DNA from 2 places in the Chryseobacterium sp. S90 genome. Region 1 is predicted to be linked to the other one. Evidence: riboswitches for the same ligand, from Rfam matches in the RefSeq annotation. Region 1 holds a riboswitch; the other holds the start of a gene.
The links. Region 1 has a riboswitch for cobalamin ahead of ACLMCG_RS03975 (hypothetical protein). Riboswitches for the same ligand answer to the same signal wherever they lie in the genome.
Positions count from the first base shown of each region.

Region 2: another riboswitch for cobalamin. It lies ahead of ACLMCG_RS08520 (TonB-dependent receptor plug domain-containing protein); the one in region 1 lies ahead of ACLMCG_RS03975 (hypothetical protein).

Region 1 is NZ_JBLGCX010000001.1:861,862-868,144, forward strand. It holds gene prpC (2-methylcitrate synthase) at 1-570, opposite strand, end outside; gene prpB (methylisocitrate lyase) at 573-1,469, opposite strand; gene ACLMCG_RS03975 (hypothetical protein) at 1,456-1,695, opposite strand; cobalamin riboswitch at 1,931-2,122, opposite strand; gene ACLMCG_RS03980 (hypothetical protein) at 2,615-3,157, opposite strand; gene ACLMCG_RS03985 (transposase) at 3,606-4,043, shown strand; gene ACLMCG_RS03990 (hypothetical protein) at 4,423-5,811, shown strand; gene ACLMCG_RS03995 (tetratricopeptide repeat protein) at 6,133-6,283, shown strand, end outside.
Region 2 is NZ_JBLGCX010000002.1:168,162-174,444, reverse strand. It holds gene ACLMCG_RS08530 (CCA tRNA nucleotidyltransferase) at 1-370, shown strand, start outside; gene ACLMCG_RS08525 (YncE family protein) at 531-1,586, opposite strand; gene ACLMCG_RS08520 (TonB-dependent receptor plug domain-containing protein) at 1,608-3,434, opposite strand; cobalamin riboswitch at 3,466-3,643, opposite strand; gene pafA (alkaline phosphatase PafA) at 3,771-5,417, opposite strand; gene ACLMCG_RS08510 (hypothetical protein) at 5,521-6,283, shown strand, end outside.

The sequences.
Region 1 (6,283 bases):
GTTTAACGAGATTTCCATTGCTTTTACCCAGGAATCTGCAGGTTTTTTTCCGTGCAAAAGGTGAAGAAAATGCCCTCCTATCGTGTCATCATCGGTTTCTACATCAATTTCTTTTCCATTATGGGTATAGTGGTACCAGTATAGTAGACCTGAGCTGAAAGATGCCAGCAATTTGTCTGCAATATCCCTTGCTCCCGCCATATTATGATCGTCTTTTTCCGGCTGAATACTCCCAATAGCGGAAACCATGGAACGCATGACATCCATTGGATGAGCCGCTGCAGGAATACTCTTAAGAATATTTCTCACGGAATGAGGCAGTCCTCTTAAAGATTTCAGCTTGGCTTTATAATTTTTCAATTGCGCTCCGGTAGGCAGCTGCCCATAGATCAAAAGATAGGCTACTTCTTCAAATTGTGCTTTCTCTGCCAGATCCAGAATATCATATCCTCTGTAATGGAGATCGTTTCCACTTTTTCCGACACTGCAAAGCGCAGTATTACCTGCTGCTACCCCTGAAAGCGCAACGCTTTTTTTAGGCTTAAATGTGGGTTCACTGTTCGTTGACATTATCAATTATTTTGTTTAAAAAGGTTGTCTAATTTTTGTTCATAGTCGTAGTATCCAATGCTTTGATAGAGTTCTTCTCTGGTTTGCATGGTATCTAAGACATTCGCCTGTGTTCCGTCTTTACGAAGGTGTTCATATACATTTCGAGCAGCTTTATTGGCTGCACGGAAAGCCGATAGCGGATAAAGAATTAATCCCACACCTGCATTTTTTAATTCTTCCACAGTATACATTCTGATCATCCCGAATTCTGTAATATTAGCCAGCACAGGAATCCCTGTAACTTCAACAAATTTTTGGTAAAAACTTAAGTCAGGAACAGCTTCTGCAAAGATGAAATCTGCTCCTGCTTCTTTATAGGCTACCGCTCTTTCCAATGTTTTTTCCAATCCTTCATTGGCAAAAGCATCAGTACGGGCACCAATTACAAAATTATCATCGGTACGGGCATCTGCAGCAGCTTTCAGTCTGTCTACCATTTCTTCTTTGGTTACCACTTCTTTTCCCGGGCGGTGTCCACAACGCTTTGCACCTACCTGATCTTCAATATGCAGGGCCGCAGCACCAGCTTTAATCAGAGACTTTACGGTTCTTGCAACATTGAATGCTGAAGGCCCAAATCCGGTATCAACATCTACCATGAGTGGTACATCGCAAACATTCGTAATACGCTGAACATCAATCAATACATCTTCCAGCGTGGTAATCCCTAAATCCGGAATACCCAGAGAACCTGCAGCAACACCTCCTCCTGAAAGATAAATTGCATTGAAACCTGCATGCTGTGCCAACAGCGCATGATTGGCATTAATGGCTCCAACAATCTGAAGGGGATTTTCTTTTCGCATGGCCTCCCGGAATTTCAAACCGGGAGACTTCAAACTTTCACTTGTAGTCATTATAATATTTATTGTTTAGTTGAAATTTGTCCACAGAAAGCCATGAATAGGCATAATAATGGTCACTGCCACTCCATAAGGTGATGGTAAAAATGAAATCAAATGAAAGCTGATCTATGTTATTCGTTTTTTGTAATTCGGAATTATACACCATTAATTCCCTACACACCTGTTTATCTCCAAGTCTGCTGCTCCTGCATAAATAATCGAAATCGAATGGGTACATTTTTCTAACTTTTTATATTGATTAAATCCTCATAAAAAGTTCCTGGTAAGCTTCACAATGCCTGTGAGAAAGAAAAATATGGAAAAGGAAAACACGATGAATACATGATAATGAAAAGAGCATACTACTCCACTACTTATCTGTATCACAAAAATAACACGAGCCGACAAAATATATTGATCCCACTGTTATCCATATCGTATCATACCTGACTATAAGCTTCAGACCGCGAAAGCATCGTCAATTCGAAATAGGCAGGTCTCCTGACTTGTAACAGTTTTTATCGTCCTTCCCATATAGCTAGGTATACAGTGGACCTTTTTTGATAAAAACCTTGATGTTACTTACAGTTGCGCGACAGTTCGTGATTTGCACACGATTCCCTTTTAAGACACAGCTAAGTGTAACCAGTTTCGGTTGATAAAGAAGATGTTAAGAACTCCTTGGTGGTAAATATAAGTATTTTATAAAAACACGAAAGATATTTTATGCAAACAATAACGATTTAACCATAACACACTGGTTTTGTTATTATTAAAAATATTTTTTTACTCAACAAACATTGTAATTTAGATTATTCTGCTCGTTCTTCGTTACTAAATTCTTAAGATATGTAGTAAAAAAATGAAACAACTTCAAAGAAACAACTTCCTTGTTGTCATTTTCCACCCTGGAATTGAAGTGTTTTTTTTAACAATTTTTTAAGGGATAGTGGATATTTATCTTTTGATATTAAATGATCTTTTTTATATCATTTTTTAGTCATCCAATTTTAATTTTTATTCTTCAATCCATTTTCTGAAAGCAGCTATATTTCTTTGTAATCAGAAGGGTTTTTCTGTACTTTTATTTGGAATGAATGGATAGAAAAAATCCGCCAAAAAGTGGCGGATTTTATAGTATTTGAAAGTCTGTAAAATTAATTGGCAGCCGGATCAATCAGTTCTGTGGTAAGCCCTAGAGATTTTAGCAGGTTTTTATTGTCAAAAAACAAGGTTGCATAATGTTTCCCTTTCTTAAAAATCAGTTTTGAACCTCCCGGAAATTCACTGTCTGCACCAAGTTTTTGCGTTTTAGCATTGTATTTACTGAACTTGGTTTTGCTGTCCTGCAGTGTAGTTTTATTCATGATAAGACCAAATGGAAGTCCTTCTATCACTACGGGCTTATTATCAGAAATGGTAAAAAACATCTCATCAATCACAGTGTTTTTCCCAAGGCCGCAATACAGTTCCAATCCTGTTTTTGTAGGCCATTTTGCATATTTTTCCTCGTTGGCATCTTCATAAAACACAGGTTTCATGTTCAATGCTTTTGATATTTTATCGGGAGTCTGCGGAAAAATAAATTCTGAATTTTTATCTAATAAAGAATTTAGAACTGCTGTTTTCTGTGAAAATGCCGTGATACTTACCAGTTGAAAAAAGAAAATTAAGATGAAAGTTAATGGTTTCGTCTTCATGGATTATTTAAATGTTAATGATTGCTAAAGGTATTAAAATTTACTTTATCCGATTACTACAAAACGACAATTATATGACCTCTTTTCCTTAATTTACTTGCAGAACTACAATAAATCTTCCATTTCTCTTTTGATATTTCATAAGTGCAATCTTTTATTGTGTCAACTTTTATATATGATTCCGATAGCAAATGAAAGCTAATTATTTTTAATTTATTCTGTAAAAATCAGGTTTAATAATCCGATTCAAAAGTTTATATATTTCATAGACCACTTTTCCCCAAAAGTCAAAATTAACCAGCAAATAACAAAATTCGATAAGTTTCGACAGTTTTCGACAGCTGCGACATCCCCCATATTTAAGCAATCTTAATAATTTTGCATACGATTTGAAATGGTGTAGTCCGCTTCAAATATTTTTTAAAAAAACACAAATTAATACTAAAGGATGATTCACGATATCAAGAATATTCACATGGGCGACCTCATCACCCAAAGAATAAAGGAATTTGAAACAGATCAAATACGAATCTGTAAATTTTTGAAATGTACAGATGAAGAATTAACAAAAATATTATCCCAAAAATCTATAGACAGCGATGTTATTTTACGGTTTAGTATTTTACTTGAATATGATTTCTTTAGAGTTTATTCACATTATCTTATACTCTATGCTCCTCCTGCTAATGTAAATACAAGTAATACAACTATCAAATCTACACTCCCCCAGTTCAGAAAAAAACTGTATACCCAGGAAATTATTTCATTCATTCTGGATCTTATTGATTCAGGTAAAAAGAGTAAGCAGGAAGTCATGAATGAATACAAGATTCCTAAGACCACCTTATACAAATGGATGGGTAAATACAAAAATGGGTTTAATTAGTACAATTTACGTTCGTAATTTCCAGTTCTCATAACCACACTCAATTAAAGGTAAAAAACAATTTTATCGAACGCTCTATGAAAATAGACAGCACTTAAAAGTATTATCAAATTTCATAATTCTATAGATAATTGTCTATATCAATATAGATATAAAACTCAATTATTATATATTATGATAATTCAATAAACTACAGCAAATAAATAAGTAACTTTAATAAGTAAACCAAATGAATCAATTTGTGTTTATTAATGGGATTTTATTCAACATATAAAAATTTTTATTTGTGAAAATTAAATTTTTACTGATAATTTTAGTTGTCTTTTATAATTTTTGTTATTCACAGGACAATATTAAACAACAAAAAAGTATAGATAGTATGATTATTGTTGTCCAGGATAAAGGCATATATGCCAATAAAGGCAGCAAAGAAGTTTTAAGAATCTGTACTGAAATATATTACCAATCTAAAGAGATTGGCTACTCCAACGGAATGATTCAGGCTGACATGAAAATGTCGGAAGTTTATCTGAATGAACAAAATTATAAAGCAGCTCTAGAGAAGATTCTGCAAGGCAAAAGTCTTGCAAAAAATGAAGATGAGTATTACTTATTATCCATGTTTTTCATACAAGAAGCTGTGGTTTATTCTGAACTGGGATATATAAAAAAATCTCAGAAAGCGCTTATCAATTCTTTAGGTCTTCTTAATAGAATACCTGAAAAGGAAAGTTATTTAATAAAAGGGCTTGTTGACAGGACAAAGGCAAAAAACATTCAAATTAGAACAAACAGCACGAAAGATTCAGCGTTGATTTATTTATATCGTGGACATCAGGAAATAAGAAAAATGGGCAGTAAAAATCCCTATAAAAACTTTTTACTGGGTCTTTTCGCAACGGATCTAGCCGAAGAATATTATCTGAGAAATAATTATTCAAAATCAGAGATGTTTCTGGATGAGTTTAAGAAGGTGATGTCTCAGGAAAATGATCAGTCCGATTTTATCCGTTATTATATCCTTAAAGGAAATATAGAAAATAAAAAGAAAAACTATACGCAGGCACTGGAATACTTTGATAAAGCCTTAGAACTTAATCAAAAGTATAAAATATACACGCTCACATTAAAAGATATTTATTCAGGGAAAGCAGAGTCTTACTTAATGCTTAACGATTTCAAAAACCAGGCAATATACAGTACAAAGGCAAAAAGAATTACAGACAGCATGGCTATAGCTGACCAGCAATTGCTAAACAGTATGTTAGATACTAATGAAAATGAGGATCTTTTTATAGATAATGAAAATAACAACTATTATCTTGCGGCTGGTATACTCATAGCATTGGCAGGATTAACATTTTATATTTTACATCGTAAAAATTCCAAAAAAGGACGTGTAGAAGAAAAACTTCCGGAGCAAGCCCCTAAACGAATTACTGTCCCTGAAAATGAAAAGTCTGAAACGGAAGTTGAAGCCCTGAGGGAACTTGTTCAACTGGCTAAAAATGATGATAAATCTTTTCTACTTAGATTTTCTGAAGTTTTTCCGGCATTCAATCAGCGGCTTTTGAGTATAAATTCTCAGCTTACTCATTCAGACCTGGAGTACTGTGCCTTAATCAAATTAAAATTTGACACTAAAGAGATTGCCCGTCATAAAAATCTTACTATAAATTCTGTGGTCAGTAAAAAATACCGGATCAGAAAAAAACTGAACATCGGCACTGATGAAAATATGTATACATGGATGTTGAATATCGGATAGTTTTATTTGATTTCATCAAATTCAATTTCTCTTAATTATTAATCTATAATAAAAAGTTTGGTGTTCTTATTTATATTTTACTTTTTTAAACTTGCTTCTGTGAAAACAAAAATATTTTTCTTCATACTCCTTATTTTCAATACTATACATTGTTACTCGCAAGATTATTCTAAGCGTAAAAAAGATATTGACAGCTTAATAAAAATTGTAAAAAATAAAAATGCATACCATGATATTGGCAGTAAAGAATTATTAAGATTGTGGCATACTATATTCTCACAATCAAAGAGCATTGAATACCCAAAAGGAATAACGGAAGCTATGAGAATAATACCCTCCATTTATATGAACGAGCAGAGGTATGAAGAGGCCATGAAAATAATTCCTAAAGGTAAAATTTTAGCCGAGAAATATCATGATTATTACACTTTAGCATGGCTATATATGGAAGAAGGCATGATTTATACTGAGC
Region 2 (6,283 bases), on a different contig from region 1:
TGATGCTTCAGACTCTGCATTGAGAAGACTTTTATTTGATGCCGGAGAAAATCTGGAAGATCTTTTCACTCTTTGCAAAGCTGATATTACGACTAAGAATTCTAAGAAACAGGAAAAATTCAAAAGAAACTTTGAATATGTAGCCGTGAAGATCAAAGAAGTGGAGGAAAAAGATCAGGTAAGAAACTTCCAGCCCCCTATTACCGGTGAAGAGATCATGGAAATGTTTAACCTTAAGCCTGGCCGCGAAATCGGTATCTTAAAAGAGAAAGTTAAAGAAGCTATTCTTGAAGGCGAAATTCCCAATGAAAAAGAAGAAGCCACAAAATTTGTGATTGTTGAGGCGGAAAAACTGGGACTGACACTATAATTCAATTGATAAATAATAAAAATCGCGGGGGGGGGTTTCCTCCCCCCACCATTTTTTTTTTCTCCCCCGAAAAAAAAAACAGCCGGGTTTTTTTCCAAGCAGCGCGAAAAAAAAAAAAAAAATGGAAAAATAAAAAAATTATTTTTTATACTGTGAAGTATTATGGATTCAGAAAAGTACCGTTAGCACCAAGACCTCCTGTTTTAAGAGAACTCATTTTGCTACCCGTAGTTGCTGAATATATTACCATTTCGCTTTCTGCTGTAAATTGCTTAACATCTGACGCGAAGATTCTTCCATCAATAACATTAAATCCATAAAGCGTAAAATAAGGGCCACCATCTGCAGCTGTCAACAATGGAGCTGTAGGAACGGTTGGTGTAGCTAAACTTGTTGTATATACTTTATCTGCAGAACTGAAGTAGATCTTATCATTATCAATCTGAAGGTTTGTAGCGTTTGGAATTCCTGTCAGTGTTACTACCGGAGTTATTGCTCCTGTGCTTGAAATTTTATAGACATAAGAATTTGCAGTTGTTGAAGAAACTGTGTAAACATTAGATTTGTATGAAATAGTACTGTTAATTTTACCATTCGGAACCGTAATTTCAGTCTTACTGTCATTAGAAGTATTGATATAGGTAATCATATTTCCGAATCCTGACGTAGCATTCTGTACAAAAACATTTCCACCTGCTTCTACTGTTTTATCAGCCCCACCTGTCATAGTGATTTTGCTTACAAATGAATTGTCAGAAGCTTTATATTTGGTTACGCTTGTTGCATTCGTAGAGAAGTTCAGGTTGGAAACATAGATAAAGCCATTAGCAAAAGTAATTCCTCTTGGATTATCAATCTGATCCGTAATTACGGCTAGCTTTTTAAATGTATAACGGTCTACTACAACAATTTTGTTTGAGTTATTTATCACAAGATAAGCCTTATTTCCGTTAAGACCAATGGTCTGAAGAACATCACCCAGAATTTCTTTATTGTTATTATAACCATATACATCATCCTGCTTCAGGCTCAGATCTCTTGTCAGGAATGTTACTTTAGCCCCCTGACTGTTGAAGTTACCTTCATTAGCTATGAAATACCCGTTCTGGTAAGTAATCGGAGAAACTTCAAATTCAGCGGAATCGCTTGTACATGAAGACATGTTAAATAATAACACTACTGCAAATAGTACAGTTAAAAGTTTAGTTATTTTCATAATTTATTCAATTTTAATTTATTAAAAATTTATTGCTGCATATACACTATAATTTCTTTTCGGTAAAGGATAAAAAGAAACCGTTTTATAGTAGGTATTTGTTACATTATTCACTTTAAATCCTAAGGTATATTTTTTCGCTAAAGTTGCTGAAACACCCATATTCAAAAGAAAATAAGGATCTATGGCATCTGATCTCTTTTCATCACTTGTGGTATAGGTAACACCATTCAGTAATCCCTGTGCAAAAAACTTAAAGAAACTGTATTCATAATCTATATTGGCACTTCCTCTATGCATAGGCACATAAGGCCTCTGAAGCTGCGTTTCTTTATCAATGGATCTTGCATAATAATATCCTGCATTCGCTCTGAATTTATGATTACCCAATTGTTTACTAAAAGACAGCTGAGATTCTAATCCGAAAGATTCAACTTTATTGACATTGAATGCCTGCCAGTATCCTTTGGCCGTAGGAAGCCATGCAATAAGATCTGTAATGTTCATATAATACGGAGACAAAGTAAGTCTGAAATCCCCTACTTTGAACTCATTAGTCATATCTACCTGAGTAGAGGTTTCCGGTCTCAGCTCTTTATTTCCTCCCGGTTCATAATAAATATCATTAAATGACGGATATCTGAAGTTTTTTGACACATTAACGCTTACATCATACCATTTTGCAGCACTCCATTTTCCGGAGAATGAATACATAAACGGTGACTTCACATCCTCTACAAAATCTTTCTTGAATCCACCTTCAAAACGCAGGTTTTTAGTTGCAAAATACCTCAACAATCCGGAAACGGAACCAACATTTCTGCTGACATTGGATATTCCGCTCGCATATCCTTCTCCTTTATTGATCTGAAATTCTCCGATAATATTAAAATTCCACTTAGAATTCAGGAAGTAATTGAAATCATTTTTAAAGATGTAATTTTTCCCTGTTCCGCCACTGGATTTAGGCAGGTTTAGCAAACCGAAATACTGAAAATTTTCTTCTGTATAAGCAGCTTTAAAAGAGTTGCTGAACTTTGTTTTATTCCAGTCCCAGGAAAGAAGGCTTCTTATACTTTGTGTTTTATATTTTGTTTTTGTTCCCGTTTCTTCATACACTGGATAATGTTGTGAAGAATCAAAGAACTGGCTCTGCCACGAAATTTTATGATCATCCGTCAATTTATAGGATGCTCCTACATTGAAGGTTGTATTGTAATAATTCCCATTTCTGTTGATGTAATTCAGATCACTTACCTCATAATTATTTTCGCTTACAGAATAATTTCCTGAAGCTTTAAAACTGAACTTATCATTGCTGTAAGAACCTTTTACAAAATTATTATAGGTATTAAAAGAAGCAACTTCAGAAAATAAAGAACCATGGAAGCCTTTATTAAAATCAAGCGTATTATTAAGGTGAATACTTCCCCCGATAGCACCACTTCCATAGACTACACTTCCTCCGCCGGCTTTTATACCGATCTGGTCATATCCGAACAAAGCAATATTATTGATATCTCCCTGTCCTAAGAAGCTGGAGTTGATATTAATCCCATTCCATACAAAGGCGGTCTGCTGGGCAGTAGTTCCTCTGAAAGAAGGTGAAGAAACAGCTCCACGGCCATTTTCTTTGATAAATACCTGTGACTGAAATCTCAGAAGTTCAGAAAGATTACTGGAGTTTTTCTCGGCCTCTTCTGCCGAAATTATTTTTACGGGATGAAAAAGTTTCACCCTATTCATCTGGTTGTCGAAGACATAAATAGTGTCAATGGTTTTCTCTTGTCCAAAAAGAAAACAGCCATAAGATGAAAAAAGCAGTACTAAAGATCTTTTTATATCCATACTCTTTTACTTTTCCTCCGAAAGCAATATGTTTTTTTATTATAATTCCGGCAGGTCTCCTGACTTTCGCATTCTGCTCCTTCCCGTTTTAGACAGTGGCTGTTTGCAGAAACTTTTATTGCGATTTACAGTTGCGGGGACAGTCCGGGAGTTACACCCGATTCCCTTTTCATTCCAAAATACTGGAAACCAAAATTTTTGCAAAGATAGTTTTTTATATGTATTTGCCAAAAAGTGAGATGAGAGTGTATCAGATTGAAAATTTGAAGCAATAACTCACAAAAAAAGCTGCTTTCGGTTGAAAGCAGCCATGTATCATAGAATAATCGTATGCAATTATTTACCAATAACTTCTGTAATTGGGTTTCCTACATTTCCACTTGGAAACTGAATTTTCAATAGGGAAGATACCGTAGGTGCAATATCTGTCATGTGATAAGCTTTGTTACTTTCTCCCTGCTTAACTCCCCAACCCATAAAGATCAATGGAATATGTGAATCATAAGAATTCCAAACACTGTGGGTAGTTCCTGTTTTTGAATATGGAGGAAGCATAGAATCATGAGAAATCAACTGGATATCTCCACTTCTCTGTCTGTTGATCCCGTTGATAATTCTTTGTTTGATGGGTTCCGGAATACTTGCCTCCTGAACTTTATCTACAGAAACTGCATATAAAACCGTAGGATCTTTCTCAATTTCTTTTACAGCAAAGTTTCTTACATCATCCAATTCAAGCTTACTGTCAGCCAATACTTTTCTGTCAAAATAAATCTGATAGTTATCAATCGCATTGATCAGTTTATCAGCTCCAAATTTATCTTTCAGTTTTTGGTTCAGATTTTTTTCTGCATCTTCACCAAAGAAACCTGTCGGGATTTTATGCTCTTTAAGGAATCCTACAGAATGCGCTCCACCGTGGTCTGCAGAAAGGAAAACCGTATACTCACCTTTTCCTACTTTAGCATCCAGATAATTGAAGAATTCTGCTAAATCCTGATCTAATCTGATATAAACATCTTCTACCTCAATAGAATTCGGTCCGAACTTATGACCTGCATAATCAGTAGATGCAAGGTTGATCGCTAAGAAGTCTGTGATATTATCTCCACCCAGTTTTTCACCTTCTACAGAAGCTTCTGCCAACTTCAATGTCAGCGTATTCCCAAAAGGTGTATAACGGATATTATCTTTTTTAGCCTGATAATCCTTTGCTAAATTACTGTAGGGGAAAGTAGGTGTTTTTGCACTTCCCAGCAGTCCTTCCCAAGAAGAATTGTCCGGTGCACTTTCCGTATATTGATTGATTGGAAGTAAGGTGTTCCAACCGTTGGCTACTAATTTTTCAGGAAGATTCTGAGAGTTGAATGATTTTACCCATTGAGGAAGATCATTCATATACCATGTACTTGTAATGAAATTTCCTGTGCTGTCATCAAACCAGAAAGCTCCGTTTGGAGTATGCCCTGCAGGAAGAATAGAAGCACGGTCTTTCAAAGAAACTCCGATTACTTTTCCCTGGAAGTTGGTTGCTAATCTCAATTCGTCAGTCACCGTAGTAGACCAAAGATTTTTTGGAGAATGGCTTCCGGTTTTTACATTGGTTGTTCCCACTGGCTGAACGCTCTCGTCTGCAGTACAGTAAACTCCTTTCCCGGTTTCTTTATCTGTCCAGTCGTTTCCTGCAATTCCGTGAATAGCCGGTACTGAACCTGTGTAGATACACGTGTGTCCCAAAGCTGTAATGGTAGGAACATAAGGAATGTGTACATTATTTAAAGAATATCCTGTATTCAAAAGTCTTTTGAAACCGTCATTTCCATATTTACCATAAAAACGGTATAAATAGTCCCAACGCATCTGATCTACTACCAGACCTACAACTAATTTGGGTCTTTCCAGTTGGGTATTTTTGTTCTTCTGTGCATTGATTGTAACTACGGACAAAAAAGTAGCTGCCGCAATTGAAATGTTCCTAAGCATCCAAGTAAATTTTTATTGACAACAAATTTAAGGGTTTTGAAAGTTTTGGAGTGTGAAATTTTATTTAATTTTGATTATTGTACAATTCATCAATCAATCTTCCATGATTTTAGGCGTATACTGGTATTTCAAATTTCCAAATGATTTATATGACTTTAAATTCTTCAAATTTTATCCGGGATATGGCGGACATGCTGATAATCCAGCAGAACTGGCAGCAAGAGTTCAGGTAGAAAATATGGATGATTTTATCGGAAAGCTGGCAACATTGAAAGAGCATTTCAAAAAAACTTATCTGCACTTGAATATCAATGAAAACCAGCTGATCATCAATATCGGAGATTATCAGCTCTTTGATTTTCATTTTCAAATGGCAAAAGAAATAGAAGAACTGTTGATTCGCGAACATGCTGAATTGATAGATTCCAGTATTCCTTTTACCATCCAATCCAGCAAAAGTTATGCTCCGGAAAAAGAAGAATTCAAAAATATAGAACACCGTTTCATTCAGATGGTTGGTTCTGACTTCAGGAAAAGCAATGCAGAAAATTACGCTGCCAGAATTGATTGTAATCTGCCTCTGCAATACAAACAAAGTCTTATTGATGATTTAGCGCGGATAGGTAAAGAAGAAAATCTCAATGTATTTTACTATAATGATTTCGATTTTAAAGATCATTGTAATCTGATGCTCTTTTTCACCAATGGCAGACAGAAAATGGAATCTGTTCAAAAGGTTGATATCAATTCTTTTGGAAGTAAAGTGCGGCAGCTTACTCAGAAATATCCTTTTCATTTCGGACACTTCGGAAGCTTTAAAGAATATCCTTTACGGGGTCCTCATGTAGAACTCATGGTGGATGAGG